Regions from separate parts of the Blautia sp. HCN-20427 genome, predicted to be linked through region 2. Evidence: predicted binding sites of a transcription regulator. Region 2 holds the regulator's gene; the other holds the start of a gene.
The links. Region 2 encodes NrdR, which represses ribonucleotide reductase genes. Its sites were predicted from a motif close to CACAANATNTTGTG; they were not measured.
Positions count from the first base shown of each region.

Region 1: the regulator NrdR is predicted to act here: its motif matches at 3,054-3,067, upstream of WKT17_RS12860 (ribonucleoside-diphosphate reductase subunit alpha).

Region 1 is NZ_JBBKBX010000022.1:21,780-29,758, forward strand. Features, by position in the region: gene WKT17_RS12850 (N-acetylglucosaminidase) at 1-1,505, shown strand, start outside; gene WKT17_RS12855 (uracil-xanthine permease family protein) at 1,566-2,888, opposite strand; gene WKT17_RS12860 (ribonucleoside-diphosphate reductase subunit alpha) at 3,087-5,351, shown strand; gene WKT17_RS12865 (ribonucleotide-diphosphate reductase subunit beta) at 5,426-6,469, shown strand; gene WKT17_RS12870 (DUF362 domain-containing protein) at 6,488-7,606, shown strand; gene WKT17_RS12875 (hypothetical protein) at 7,669-7,979, opposite strand, start outside.
Region 2 is NZ_JBBKBX010000013.1:84,677-92,655, reverse strand. Features, by position in the region: gene WKT17_RS09635 (ABC transporter ATP-binding protein) at 1-447, opposite strand, end outside; gene WKT17_RS09630 (ABC transporter ATP-binding protein) at 444-1,265, opposite strand; gene WKT17_RS09625 (ABC transporter permease) at 1,267-2,073, opposite strand; gene WKT17_RS09620 (ABC transporter permease) at 2,085-3,029, opposite strand; gene WKT17_RS09615 (ABC transporter substrate-binding protein) at 3,068-4,642, opposite strand; gene nrdR (transcriptional regulator NrdR) at 4,907-5,356, opposite strand; gene WKT17_RS09605 (FprA family A-type flavoprotein) at 5,396-6,559, opposite strand; gene WKT17_RS09600 (GNAT family N-acetyltransferase) at 6,630-7,178, opposite strand; gene WKT17_RS09595 (M42 family metallopeptidase) at 7,316-7,979, shown strand, end outside.

The DNA.
Region 1 (7,979 bases), on a different contig from region 2:
TTGCCGCCAATGAGAGTAATTGGGGAAAGAGCAGTATCAGCCAGAAAAAGAATAACCTGTTTGGGCTCAATGCCACAGATGCGGCCCCCGGCGCCAATGCAAATCAGTACAGCAGTGTGGAGGCCTGTATTGAAGACTTTGCCAATGGCTGGATGTCCAGAGGATATCTTTATCCGGGAGATTACCGGTATCAGGGTGGTTTTCTGGGAAATAAGGCCAGTGGTCTGAATGTGAAATATGCATCAGACCCCTATTGGGGAGAAAAAGCCGCCAACATTGCATGGCGTTTGGACAGCACACTGGGCAGTAAGGACGCAGGAGCCTACACCCTTGCAGCTAAGGAAATCATTCCGGATACACATATCTCGGTCAATGTGCGGAAAGAGCAGAATGTGTCGTCCACGCTGCTGTATAAAACCGGAAAAGCGGCAAACTATGTGGTGTTGGTGAGGAATGAGGAACCTTCGGAAGGCTTTTATGAGATTCAGAGTGACGCAGTGCTGGACAGCAGCCGAAGCACGGTGGTAAAAGACAGCGGAAAATACGACTTTGAGGGAATGTACGGCTATATGTCAAGCGATTATCTCACGGTGGTAAGCCGGGGGAAGAACACACAGGAGCAGGCACCGGATACAGATGAAACAATACCCCCAGAAAAACAGTTGGAATCCATTGCAATCGCAAATGCGCCGTCTAAAGTTTCCTATATAGAAGGCGAGAGTTTTGATGGAGCAGGAATGCAGGTCCTGGCGAAGTGGAGCGATGGGACAGAAAGTGATGTGACAGGAGAAGTTACCTGGATGCAAGAGGCTCTGAACAGTTCTTATACGGAAATGACAGTGCAATATACCTGGCAGGGCGTAACAAAGGAGGCAGTACAGCCCATAACAGTTGCAGCAAAGGCTGTGGAAGAGGAAAGCCTGTCGTTGGCTGTGACACCGGGAACGGCAGAGCTAAAACCGGGAGAGAGTCAGCAGTTTGGCGTGGAAATGAAAAAAACGGCGGATACCGTGCCGGAACTGAAATGGGAAGTGCTGGGCAGTAAAAGCCAGCAGACGGTGATTGACAGCAGCGGTCTGCTGACCTTAGGACAGGATGAAACTGCCGAGAAAATGATTGTGAGACTTTCCTGGGGAGAAGGCAGCGACAAAGTGTCGGATGCCATGGTTACTCTTGTAAAAGAGCCGGAACAGGAGAATCAACAGCAGGAGAGCACAGGTCAGGAAACAACGAGTCAGAGTGAGAGCAATCCCTCTGCCACAGACCAGACCCCAGAGGCTGCAGAAACAGATACCAAAGAAGAAGAGTATATTGCAGGTCAGCAGGTAAACGGACAGAAAGCGGCAGGCACAAAATCCGGGGAGACTTCGGATAAGCAAAAAAATACCAGTGTTAAGACCGGAGATGCTTCTAAGGGACCGCTTTGGATAACGATTCTTAGCATATCGGGATTCCTGGCCGCAGGTATGGGCTATAGAAAAGGACACATAAAAGACAGAAAATAGGATACAGATATACAAAAGGGGCATGCGCAGAAATTGCGGTGCCCCTTTTCAGAAAAGTTTTTAAGATGCAGGTTCTTCTTTGGGAAGAATGATGTTTAAAAGTATGGCTGCCAGAGTGGCTACAACTACCGGAGATTTTCCGAAAATAGTGGTTACCCATGCAGGAAAGGAAGCCAGAGAATCCGATACCTGTGTGATACCCATACCCAGAGCTACGGAAAGACCTACAATAGAAGAATTTCGGAAATTCATTTCCTGACGCATAATCAGCTTGATTCCGGTCATGGCAATGGAAGCAAAGACAGAAATCGTTGCACCGCCCAGAACACACTGGGGAATGGTAGTCAGAAGGGCTGAAAACTTGGGCACAAATCCTGCAACCATAAGGATAACAGCGGCCAGACCAAGCACACAGCGGTTGATGACCTTTGTCGTTGTGACAATGCCCACATTCTGACTGAAGGTGGCTGTTGGAAGTCCGTCAAAGAGCGCGCCGGCAATGTTGCTGATACCGTACATTAAAATACCGCCCTGGAGTTCCTTTGTCTTTGGTTCCCGGTTCATACTGCCTACCGTGGTGGCAGAAAAATCACCGATGGCCTGTATGGAATTAATACCAAACAGAATGCCGATAGCCACGCAGGCAGAAGGCTCAAAGTGAAGACCAAAGTGCAGAGGCTTCGGAAGCTGGAAAAAACCAGCGGAAGAAACATCGGAAAAATCCACCAGTCCGAAACAGGCAGCCGCCGCATAACCGGCGATGATACCGATGAGAATGGAAGCCAGTTTCAGAGTGCCTTTTGCAAAATGGTTCAATCCTACCACAACAGCCAGAGTAAAGAAAGCCACCAGCCAGTTTTTCCAGGAACCGTATTCCGGACTGGAGGCGCCGCCGGCCATGTATTTTACAGCGGTAGGATACAGGGACAAGCCAATCGTAAAAACTACGGTTCCTGTAACAATAGGCGGAAACAGCACACGGATTTTGCGGATAGTAAAGCCTACAAGAATGGCAACAATACCGCCGATAACCTGAGCGCCCAAAATCGTTCCCACATCATAAGATTCGGCGATCGCCTGCATACTGGGCACATAGGCAAAGCTGATACCCATAATAACGGGAAGTCTGGAACCCAGCTGAAACTTCTTTCCATTAAAAACAGGAAAAAGCTGCAGCAGGGTACTGATAGCAGATACAAATAAAGCGGCCTGTACGAGAATGACTCTGTCCCGTTCATTTAATCCGGCAACGTCAGAAATCAGAATAGCCGGAGTGACACAGCCCACAATCATTGCCACCACATGCTGTAAGGCCAGCGGCAGGGCTTTGGAAAATGCGGGGATGCCGTCAGATTCAAAAATAGATGCTCTTGTCTGTGACATGAAAAATCCTCCTGATGGTATAAAACATTGTTTTTCCCCTTTACTTTACACAATTTTTATCCCATCGTAAAGAAAAAAATGCGGATGCAAGGCTTCTTTTTTTGTGAAAATACTTAACTAAAAAACTCTAGTATTAATATATAAAGTATGATATGATGGGGAAAATACTATATGTAGTATATAAGGGAGAATGAAAACATGAATAATAAAAATAAAAAAGCAGTACTTCCCTATGGGGAAAATTTTCAGCGCATACTGCGGGAGATAGAGCGGGAATTTCCTCAAAAAGAATACGCATTAGAAAAACTGACAGAGCGTTTTGAGCATCTTGGCAGAGAACATAAGAGTGAGAAAGAAAAACTGGAGCTTCTTATCCGAAGCGCTGTGGAGCTGACGGAGGAGATTGCGCCGAAGTGGGAATTTATAGGGGCAAGACTTTTGAATTTCCAGTTTCAGGAAGAACTGAAAATAGAAATGAAAAGCAGAAAGATTCACAACTTTTACGAAAAGATACAATATCTCACCGAACAAGGGCTGTATGGCGCTTATATTCTGGAACATTATTCCAAAGAGGAACTCAGACAGGCAGAATCCATGCTGCGGCCGGAACGGGACAAGATTTTCAATTTCTCCGGTCTGGAACTTCTGCTGAAACGCTATGTGATTCGTACCGGGGAACATATTGCTCTGGAAACGCCCCAGGAAATGTATCTGGGCATTGCCCTTCACCTGGCCATGAAGGAAAAGAGGGAAACCGAAAAAGGGCCGGGGCGCATGGAATGGGTGCGGAAATTTTACGATATGCTGAGTTTGCAGGAAGTTACTATGGCAACTCCGACTCTGTCCAATGCCAGAAAGCCTTATCACCAGCTTTCCAGCTGCTTTATCGATACCGTTCCCGACAGTCTGGAAGGCATTTACAGAAGCCTGGACAATTTTGCCCAGGTCAGCAAGTTTGGCGGAGGCATGGGGCTGTATTTCGGGAAAGTGAGAGCCAGCGGCAGCAGTATCCGGGGCTTTCAGGGGGCGGCAGGTGGCGTGATTCGCTGGCTGCGTCTGGTTAATGACACTGCTGTAGCCGTGGACCAGCTTGGCATGCGCCAGGGAGCTGCGGCTGTGTATCTGGACGCCTGGCACCGGGATTTGCCGGAATTTCTTCAGATACGAACCAACAATGGAGACGAGAGAATGAAAGCCCACGATATTTTTCCGGCGGTCTGCTATCCGGATTTATTCTGGAAAAAGGCAAAAGAAGACATGAGCCAGGACTGGTGTCTGATGTGTCCGCACGAAATTTTTCAGGCCAAAGGCTGGCATCTGGAGGATTTTTACGGGGAAGAGTGGGAACAGAGGTATGAAGAATGTGTGCAGGATGAGCGGATTTGTAAAAGAACTGTGGTACTGAAAGACATTATCCGTTTGATATTAAAATCTGCGGCAGAGACGGGAACTCCTTTTGCGTTTAACAGAGATACCGTAAATCGGGCCAATCCTAACAGTCATAAAGGGGTAATCTACTGTTCCAACCTGTGCACGGAAATTGCTCAGAATCTGTCTCCTGTTTCTTCTGTTTCCAGAGAAATTCAGACGAAGGAAGGAGAAACTGTGGTGGTGACAACTGCAAAGCCGGGGGATTTTGTGGTGTGCAATCTGGCCAGCCTCTCCCTTGGTAAGATTCCGGTGGAAGATGATGCGTATATGGAGGACCTGGTGGAAACAGCGGTGCGGGCCTTGGACAACGTCATTGATTTGAATTTTTATCCTCTGCCCTATGCACAGATTACCAATCAGAATTACCGGGGAATCGGGCTGGGCGTCAGCGGTTATCATCACATGCTGGCAAAGCGGAGAATTCTCTGGGAAAGTGAAGAGCATCTGCACTTTGCAGATGAAATTTTTGAAAGAATCAATTATTTTGCCATAAAGGCCAGTGCCCGTCTGGCAGAAGAGAAAGGGGCATACCCATATTTTTCCGGCAGTGACTGGCAAACCGGGGCCTATTTTGCAAAAAGAGGGTACTCGTCCCGATTCTGGAAACAACTGGCGGAAAAAGTTGCCTTTTGCGGGATTCGGAATGGGTATCTGCTGGCAGCGGCGCCTACCAGCAGCACCAGTATTCTGGCTGGCACCACAGCAGGCGTAGACCCGGTGATGAAGAAATTTTTTATGGAAGAAAAAAAGGGAAGTATGCTGCCAAGAGTGGCGCCGGAATTGTCCGTAGACACTTATTATTACTATCAGAGCGCCCATCAGACGGACCAGCGTTTCAGTGTCCGGGCCTGTGCAGTGCGCCAAAGGCATATAGACCAGGCTCAGAGTATGAATCTCTATATCACCAACCAGTATACCCTGCGGCAGTTGTTTGACCTGTATCTGAGCGCATGGGAACTGGGCGTGAAAACCATTTACTATGTAAGGAGTAAATCGCTGGAAGTGGAGGAGTGCGAAAGCTGCGCTTCTTAGGGCTGCGTCTTAAAGCAGAAAAAGCATTGAGAGAAAAGAATGTTTATACTATAATGAAATAAGCGGAGAAAAATATGATAAAATTAACGAAAAAACCATTGTTTAATCCCCAGGGGGATACCGAAGTGCGTCTCAGACGTATGATTGGGGGAAATACTACCAACCTCAATGATTTTACGCAAATGCGTTATACCTGGGTCAGCGACTGGTACCGGCAGGCTATGAACAATTTCTGGATACCGGAGGAAATCAACCTTTCCCAGGACAAAAAAGATTATCCGGGACTTTCCAAAAAAGAGCGGCAGGCTTATGACAAGATTCTCAGTTTCCTGGTGTTTCTGGATTCCATACAGTCCGCCAACCTGCCCTGTATCAGTGAATATGTGACAGCTAATGAAATCAATTTATGCCTGTCCATACAGGCTTTTCAGGAATGTGTCCACAGCCAGAGCTACAGTTACATGCTGGACACTATTTGCAGCCCGGAAAAGCGAAATGAAATTCTGTATCAGTGGAAATCCGATGCCCATCTTTTAGAGAGAAATACCTTTATCGGAAACTTGTATAATGAATTTCAGGAAAAGCAGGATGCCCAGACACTTTTAAAGGTGATGATGGCCAATTATATTCTGGAGGGGGTTTATTTTTACAGTGGTTTTCTGTTTTTTTACAATCTCAGCCGCAATGGAAAAATGCCTGGCTGCGCCCAGGAAATCCGTTACATCAACCGGGACGAGAATACCCATTTATGGCTGTTTCGGAATATGATTTTGGAATTAAAGAAAGAAGAGCCGCAGCTTTTTACAGAGGAAAACGTGCAGATGCTGAGAGAAATGATGAAAGAAGGCGTCCGGCAGGAAATGCAGTGGGGGCGTTACGTCATTGGCGAGGACATTCCCGGTCTGTCTGAGGAAATGCTTACTTCCTATATAAAATATCTGGGAAATCTGCGTATGACCGGAATCGGTCTGGAAATTTTGTACCCCGGATATGAAGAAGAGCCGGAGAGCATGAAGTGGGTCAGCCGCTATTCCAATGCCAATATGGTGAAAACCGATTTCTTCGAGGCAAAAAGCACGGCTTATGCCAAGAGCACGGCGCTGCTTGATGATTTATAAAGGAGAGTAAGGAGAATTATGAGAGAACAGGAAATTCTGGCGATTTACGGAGCCGAATATAAAGAAATGACAAAACAGCTTTTACAGGAAGCAAATTTGCAGGAACAGATTCCCGACAAAGAATGCCGCATTGGCATCAAACCCAATCTGGTGTCTCCATCGGAGCCCTCCTGGGGGGCTACGACACACCCGGAAATTGTGGCGGGAATAATAGAATACCTGCAGGAAAGGGGATTTCAGAATCTGGTGATGCTGGAGGGCTCCTGGGTGGGGGATAAGACCCCGGAGGCTGCCGCGCTTTGCGGTTATGATGATTTAGTGGAAAAGTACCAGGTGGAATTTCTGGATTTGCAGAAAGATAACTGGCAGACTTGCGATTGCCAGGGAATGGAGTTAAAAATCTGTGAAGAAGCGCTGAAACTGGATTTTCTCATCAACGTACCGGTGATGAAAGGCCATTGCCAGACGAAAATCACCTGTGCTCTGAAAAATATGAAGGGCCTGCTTCCCAACGCAGAAAAACGCCGCTTTCATGCTCTGGGTCTGCACAAGCCCATTGCCCATCTGAATGCGGGAATCCGTCAGGATTTTGTGGTGGTGGACAACATCTGTGGGGACTGGGATTTTGAAGACGGCGGCAATCCGGTGGTGCTGAACCGGATTATGGCGGCGGCCGACCCGGTTTTGTGCGATGCCTATGTCTGTCATCTTATGGGATATGAGGTGGAAGAAGTTCCCTATATCACCATGGCAGAAGAACTGGGAGTAGGGCTTTCCGACTGGCGGCTGGCAGAATTTCGGGAGTTAAACCGGCCTTTGCGGGGAGCGTATTATCCCAAAGAGCGAAAAGTCGTGGAACTGGCCGATGCTGTGGAAGAAGTGGAATCCTGCAGTGCCTGCTACGGCTATCTGTTGCCGGCCCTGCAAAAGCTGAAAGAAGAGGGGATTCTGGGGCAGTTAAAAGAAAAAATCTGCATTGGACAGGGGTACCGGGGACAGACAGGAGAACTGGGAATCGGACTTTGCACAAAGGATTTTCAACATTCCCTGAAAGGGTGTCCGCCTACGGAAGGGGAGATTTATGAATTTTTAAAATCGTATATCACGGCTTTAGAAGAAGAGAAGCCAGAGAAATAGAGAACAGGGCTGTCCCATGAAAGGCATGAATCTTTCATGGGGCAGCCTTATCTGTTATTTTGCTACTTTTGACGTTTGGTGTAGATAACGGCCAGAAGGAGAAGAATACCACAGGAAGCTGCAAAGAGCGCCATGTAAAGTCCTACGTGGGTATTATCTGCTGTTTTGGGTGCGGCTGCTTTGTCTGTCCGCTCAAAGGAAACGGTGATGGTATGGTCTGCTTTCACGTTTTTCATGGTATATTTGTTGTTTTTCACAGAAACGGATTTTCCATCTACCAGAACCTTTGCCACACGGTAGTTTTTGTTGGGGAGAAACGTAAATTCTGCGTTTTCTCCCTCCTGAATTTCAATGCTGCCTTCCGGTGAAATGC
Region 2 (7,979 bases):
TCCCTGTATCAGCGCGGCAGCAATACTCACCCGCTGCCTCTGTCCTCCGCTTAACTCCCGTGGATAACGCCTAAGCTGCTCGGTTGTAAGCCCTACCTTTTCTCCCATGGCAAGCACCTTCTGCTTCCGCCGTTCCTTTGGTATTTTCTGCATACGAAGAGGCTCTTCTAAAATCCATTCCACCCTTTTACTGGGATTCAGAGAAGAAAAAGGGTCCTGAAAAATCATCTGGGGACGTTCTGTATGATGTACAATCTCTCCCTCGTCTGTCTTTACAAATCCCAAAATTGCCTTAGACAGTGTGGATTTCCCACATCCGCTCTCTCCTACCAGTCCCAGAATTTCGTTTTCCCGTACTTCAAAGCTGATGTCCTTTAACACTTCTTTCCGGCTTTTGCCTTCCTTATAAGAAACAGACACCTGTTTGACTTCCAGTACCTTTTTCATTGTGTTTCACCGCCTTTTCTTCTTCGCAGAGATTCTCCCCGTGTGGGAACAGCGGCCAGCAGCTTTTTCGTATATTCCTGCTGAGGTTTTTGAAAAATCTCTTCCACAGTTCCCATTTCTACAATTTTTCCCTGATTCATGACAATCACCCGGTCACAGAGCCGCCGTATCACACCCAAATCATGGGATATAAACAAAATTCCTGTGTGATGTTTTTCATTGATTTTCTTTAGCAGTTTCAAAATCTGGCTCTGTATGGTCACATCCAATGCCGTAGTGGGTTCGTCTGCAATGAGAAGTTTGGGTTCTGTCACCAGGGCTGCTGCAATCATAATTCTCTGTCTCATTCCTCCGGAAAGCTGATGGGGATAACGGTTGTAAATATTCTCCACTTCGGCTAATTCTACCTCTCGCAGCATGTCCAGGGCTCGTTTTTTACATTCCTCTTTTGTATAGGAAGTATGCAGCCTGAGGCCCTCTTCCACCTGCTGCCCCACAGGCAGTACAGGATTTAAAGACGTCATGGGCTCCTGGAAAATCATGCTGATATCTTTTCCCCGGACAGCTTCCAGTTCCTTTTGAGAAAACTCTGCCAGATTTTTCCCCTCAAAGAGAATTTCGCCCGCAGAAATTTCCTCATGCTTTTTCAGTAGTCCCAGAACCGACAGGGCGGTCTGGGTTTTCCCGGAACCGGATTCTCCTACAATGCCCAGTATTTCTCCCTCCTTCATGGCAAAAGAAACATCTTTTACCACCTCCAGAGGGGGCTGTGTATCGTAAAATTTCAGCTGCAGATGTCTGATTTCCAACAAGCTCATATTATTTCCCGCCTTTCTTTAAAAGTCCATCACTTAAAAGAGAAAATCCAAGAGCCAGCAGCAAAATACAAAGCCCCGGAAAAATGGCGCACCATGGAGCGCTCATAAGATACGTCTGGGATTCTGACAACATTCTTCCAAGAGAGGCATCCGGAGGCTGTACACCGATTCCCAGATAACTCATACCCGCTTCTGCCAGCACCGCATTGTTAAAACCAATGGCAGCCATGGAAAGCACGGAAGGCAGTGTATTTGGAAAAATGTGCACAAACATAATCCGCAGATGAGAAACCCCCATAAGACGGGCGCTTTTCACATAATCCATTTCCTTCTGAGCCAGAAATTCACCTCTGGTAATTCTGGCAAAGCTGGGAATAAAGACAACAGAAAGTGCCAGTATCACATTGTATTTACCCGGTCCCAAAACTCCGATGAACACCAGAGCCAGCAGAATATGGGGAAAGGAAAAAACCACGTCGTTAAACCGCATGAGCACTTCATCTACCCAGCCGCCGAAATACCCGGTAAAAGCTCCCACCAGAATTCCGATTCCGCCGCCCAACACGACTGTGGACACTGCCACAAAAAAAGTTGTTCCTGTTCCTTTCATCACCCGGCTTAATATATCCCTTCCGAAGTGGTCGCACCCAAACAGGTGCTCTGCACCGGGAGCTGCAAACTTGGCCGCCCCATTCATGGCGTCCGGGTCGTAAGGCGTATAAAAAAGTCCCGCCAAAAGAAACAGCAGCATAAAAAGGGCAATGAAAATCCCCAGAATCAAATTGTAATTTTTCTGTTTTTTCTTCATCTTTCCACCCCTTACTCCCGGATTCTGATACGCGGGTCAATCCTGCTGTACAGCAAATCCACAATAAAGTTAATCACAACCACCAAAGCCGCAATCAGTACAATAATGCCCAGTACTACCGGATAGTCCCGGTTGGAAATGGAGGAAATCAGCAAACTTCCCATTCCCGGAATCGTGAAAACCTGCTCGATAATCATACTGTTTGCAATGATATCCGCAATGGTCATGCCCCAGAAGGTCAGCACCGGAATCAGGGCATTTTTTAAAACATGATGATACATCACTCTGTTTTTCGTATTTCCTCTGGCCAGAGCTGTCCGCACATAGTCCGCTTCCATCTGAGAAATGACAGAACTTCGCAGCATTTTCACACCCATGGCACACCTGGGCAGGGCTATGGCCACGCAGGGGGCTATGAGATACCCCAGAAACCCTGCAAAATCTTCCGAAGCCGCCACATAAGCCCCGGGTGTAAACCACTTCAACACCAGTCCGAAGACATAGGTGATAACAATTCCCAGCAAAAATCCCGGCACCGACATGGCCACCTGATTCAAAACCATCAGTATCCTGTCCAGCCAGCCGCCCTCGTGCTGTGCCGTAAAAATTCCCAAAGGCACAGACAGCGCCAGAATCATGAGAAACGCCATCAGAGTAATGGCTATGGTCACCGGAATTTTTTCCTTCAGCATCTGGGCCACGGGCATGGAATAGCTGTAGGACTCTCCCATGTCTCCTGTCACAAAATTTTTCAGCCAGATACCATACTGCACCACTATGGGTTTATCCAGCCCCATTTCCTTTTGCAGGGCCTCTACCTGTTCCTCTGTGGCTTCTGTCCCCAGCTTTGACCTTGCCGCGTCTCCCGGAATTACAGAGAAAGCAAAAAAAGACAAGAATGAGACAATCAACAACGTTATAATGAGAGTTCCTGTTTTTTTAATCACATATTTCATATTCTGTCTTTCTCCTTTTCTCCTGTTCTTTCTAATTCTTATTTGATTTTATAAATTTTTGCCATATCCAGCACATACAGCGGATAGAATACATAGCCGCCGTAGTCCTTTCGCAGTACCACTTCTGACGCCATGTCCTGAATATAGACATTGGCTGCATCATCGCTTAACAGTGTCTCCATTTTCTTATACAGCTCTATTTGTTCCTGCTCATTGGTACTCTTCTTCACCTGCTCATACAGCTTGTCGTACTCCGGATTACTGTAATTGATAAAATTGGTTCCTGCCTGTGAGGTAAAACGCTCTAAAAGAGCTCTGCCGCTTAAATAAGCTGCGTCAATTCCCACAACCGTAGACTGGAATTTTCGGTCTGCATACACATCACTGAGCCAGCTGTCCCATTCTATCAGCTGAATCTGCGCGTCAATGCCCACCTGCTTTAACTGCTCTGCCAGCACCTGAGCCGTGTCAATATGCTGCTGATAGTTGTTTGGTACTGTAATGGTCATCTCAAATCCGTCGGGATAACCCGCCTCTTTTAAAAGCTGCTTTGCCTTCTCAATATCCTGCGGATATTTATCTGCCAATTCCGGCATATAGTACTTTTCAAAAGCAGGAAACATACTGCTGCCGATAATGGTTCCTTTGCCGTCTGCCATCATGTCCAGCACTTCCTGACGGTTGACTGCATAGCACAGAGCCTGACGCACCTTCACATCATCAAAGGGTTTTTCCTTATTGTTCAAATACAGCGCCTGAATCAGGTTCATGCCTCCCTCATAAATGGTCAAATCTTCATCCTCTGCAAGCTGAGCCGACTGAGTGGAATTGATTCTGGGATACATATCTATGGAACCGCTCTTTAATCCAGTTACAATGGCATTGCTGTCTCCGGCAATTTTAAAGGTTACCTTGTCCAGATAAGCCTGGTGCTCGCTGTCCCAGTAATCTGTAAATTTCTCTATTACAATATTTTCCTGAGGAGAGCGTGATACATACCGGAACGGACCTGTTCCCACCGGATTTTTGTCCAAATCCGCTGCATGTTGCGGAACAATCGCCACTGTCAGATAAGCCAAAAATTCTGTATCCGGCTCTTTTAATGTAATGGCAACCGTCTGTGCATCCGGTATTTCTACCTTCTCCACATTAGAAAACGCCGCTACCAGCGGAGTTGTTCCCTCACTGATACCGGCGCAGCGTTCAATCGAATATTTTACATCTTCTGCGGTCACTGTAGTTCCGTCGTGAAATTTCACATTCTGTCTCAAAGCAAAGGTATACACCTTTCCGTCTTCTGAAATTTCATGGGACTGCGCAACTGCGTCTGTGTAATTTCCCTGTTCATCAGGTTTTACCAAACCTTCATAAATGTTGAATAGGACTTCTTTCGTTCCTGCCGCTACCGATTTGTGTGGGTCAAGACTATCCTCCAAATCCTGAGGAATCCCTACTACTATAGAACCGCCCATAGTCGGTTCTCCCTGTGTTTCCTGAGAACTGCTGTCTTTTTGAGATTCTTTGTTCCCATCCTTTTCGTCCTGGCAGCCGCCAAGTACAATAGTAAGGGTCATCACCAAAAGCAACATGAGTATTCTTTTTACTTTTTTCATGACTATCTCCTTTTTACATATCAGTTCTCTCATTATGTAATTGTCAAGGTTATTTTATACATGGTAAGGGGAAAATGCAAGTATCTTTTGGGGTACACAGAGAATTTGCTTCTATTCTATTCCTATTCATTTCCTATATTTATTGCATTCTGTAAAGACTTTTCTGCCAGACAAGCTGTTTCAAATTGGGAGAACAATAAGCAAAATGTTAAAAGTCCGCAAATGCTGGGACATCCCAGTATTTACGGACTTTTGCACAAACTTCTATTTCATCATTTTTTTCAGTTCATCCATAAAGGTGTCAATATCCTTAAACTCCCTGTACACAGACGCAAAGCGAACATAAGCCACCGCATCCAATTCTTTGAGTTTGTCCATAACAATTTCCCCAATCAGTGTGCTTGGAACTTCTTTTTCCTCTTTGTTGAAAATCTCTGTCTCAATTTCGTCCATAAGATTTTCAATGGTTTTGACGGAAATGGGTCTCTTATAGCAGGCCCGCATAATGCCGTCCTGTATTTTCATACGGTCATACTGCTCTCTGCTCTGGTCTTTCTTGATAACCGTAAGCGGAATGGTTTCAATCTTTTCATAAGTAGTGAAACGCTTTCCACATTCATCACACTGACGCCGTCTGCGGATGGAATTATTATCCGGCACAGGCCTGGAATCAATGACTCTTGTATTCTCCTGATTGCAAAACGGACACTTCATAACAAAGCCCTCCTGTCTTTTGTATATCCCCGGCAGTGACTAAGCAAGAAGTGCATCTGCCAGCGTTTCCATATTCTGAACATCTGCTTCCTTCATAACAGATTTCACCGAAACAACCGGCTCACAGATTTCCATATCCTTCATCTCTTCCAAATAAGCTCTCATCAGTTTACCAGCCATAGGCGCCCAGGAACCGTTTTCCACGATTCCCACTTTTCTCTTTCTGTAAGTTTTCACCTTCAGATGGTACAGGAAATCTTCCATGGCAGGGAAAAGTGCACCGTCATAAGTCGGTGCCATAACCACCAGCTTGTCATAACGGAATGCGCAGGAAACAGCTTCTGACATATCATCTCTTGATAAATCAAACAGTCTTACTGCCTTTGCCCCCTTATCGGTCAGGATTTCAGCCATTTTTTCTGCTGCCTTTGCCGTATTTCCGTGAATAGAAGCATACGCAATGACAACACCGTCTTCTTCCGGTTCATAGCTGCTCCAAGTCAGATATTTGTCAATATAAAATCCCAGATTTTCTTTTAAAATCGGTCCGTGCAGCGGGCAGATAGTCTGAATATCCAAAGTTGCCGCTTTCTTTAATAAGTTCTGTACCTGCACACCGTATTTTCCTACAATATTGATAAAATATCTTCTGGCTTCGTCTGTCCAGTCCTCTTCTTCGTCCAATGCGCCAAACTTTCCAAAGCCGTCTGCAGAGAAAAGAATCTTTTCGGACTGCTCATATTCCACCATAACTTCCGGCCAGTGTACCATAGGCGCCATAAAGAACTGCAGGGTATGGCTTCCCAGACTTAACGTATCGCCTTCTTTTACCACTACTTTTCTCTCAGAAAAATCAAAATCAAAGAACTGCGGCAGCATAGAGAAAATTTTTGCATTTCCTACCAGCTTCATTTCCGGATACTTTTCTGCCAGACGCTGAATGTTGGAAGCGTGATCCGGCTCCAGGTGGGAAATCACAAGATAGTCCACACTGCGTCCGTCCAAAGCCTTGTCCAGATTCTCCAGCCACGGGTCTGTAGCTCTTTTATCTACGGTATCCATAACTGCTACTTTTTCATCTAAAATTACATAAGAGTTATAAGAAACTCCTTTCGGAACCTTATACTGGCTTTCAAATAAATCAATGGTCTTGTCGTTTACGCCAATAAATACAACTGAATCAGAAATTTTCATATCATACATGGGTTTGAATTCCTCCTTGGCTATAATATATCCGTATCGTATCTATTATATATGGGAAATCAAAATTTTTCTACCGCTTTTCTTGTTTTTTTTGCCATTCACCCTTTAAAATATCCATAAAAAGCATATCGTGATACATTCCATTGATATAATAAGCCTCCCGCAGTCTTCCGCAGTGGGAAAATCCTGCTTTTTCGTAACACTTTATGGCCCGGGTATTAAAGCTGTACACCCGAAGAGACAGACTGTGTAAATTCAGCACATCAAACGCATATTCCTGCAAAAGTTCCAGTACTTCACGTCCGTATCCTTTTCCGCGGCTCTCCTCTTCTCCCAGAAACAGCCCAATCTCGGCACATCTTCTCCTCCAGTTGATATTCTGAATCCCACAGTTTCCCAAAAGCCGGTTGGAACTCTGCTCTACAATAGCAAACTGATACTGGTCTCTCTCCTGGGAAATCCAGACCCGCTCCCCTTCCAGCGTCATCATAAGGTCTGTATTGCCTACATTGTCTGTCACATCACGCCGGTTCAGCCACTCGGTATACTGTTCTGCATCATCTGCATTCATGGGGGATAAATATACTTTTTCACCTGCTATTTTTCTGTAGTATCGCATAGTCCACTCCTCCTCTTTCCTTAAATTGTTACTATATTACAAAACTTCTCTTAAAATGTCAATACAATTCTTCCTCTTCTTGACGCAGTAAAAGAAACCCTCTACAATAGACTTACAACATTGCAGGAGGTTTGAACATGAATACTTATACAGATATCATTCTGAAACACTTAAAAGCTCTGCTGTCCATTGACAGCCCTACGGGATACACCAGAGAAGTCACCGATTATCTCATAAAGGAATACCAGGCTTTGGGATACCAGCCTCAGAAAACCGTTAAAGGCGGCGTTTTGGTAGACCTTGGGGGCAGGGACGCCGAAAATGCCGTTTTTCTGGAAGCCCATGTAGATACCCTTGGCGCCATGGTTCGTGAAATTAAAGCAAACGGCCGTCTGTCTCTTACCCCGCTTGGCGGTATGAATGCCAACAATGCGGAGGCGGAAAACTGCCGTATTATCACCCGTTCCGGAAAGGTTTATGAAGGCACCTGTCAGCTCTGCGATGCCTCGGTCCATGTAAACGGAAAATACGACGAGACAGGACGAACCTTTGATACCGTAGAAGTGCTGCCGGACGAAAAGGTAACTACCAAAGAAGATACCCAGGCCCTTGGAATCATGACCGGCGACATTGTAGCCTTTGACCCCCGGACAACCATTACCAACAGCGGCTACATCAAAAGCCGTTTCCTGGACGATAAACTCAGTGCAGCGATTTTGCTTGGCTATGCTGCTTATCTGAAAGAAGAGAACATTGTCACAGAACGGAAACTCTATCAGCACTTCACGGTTTACGAAGAGG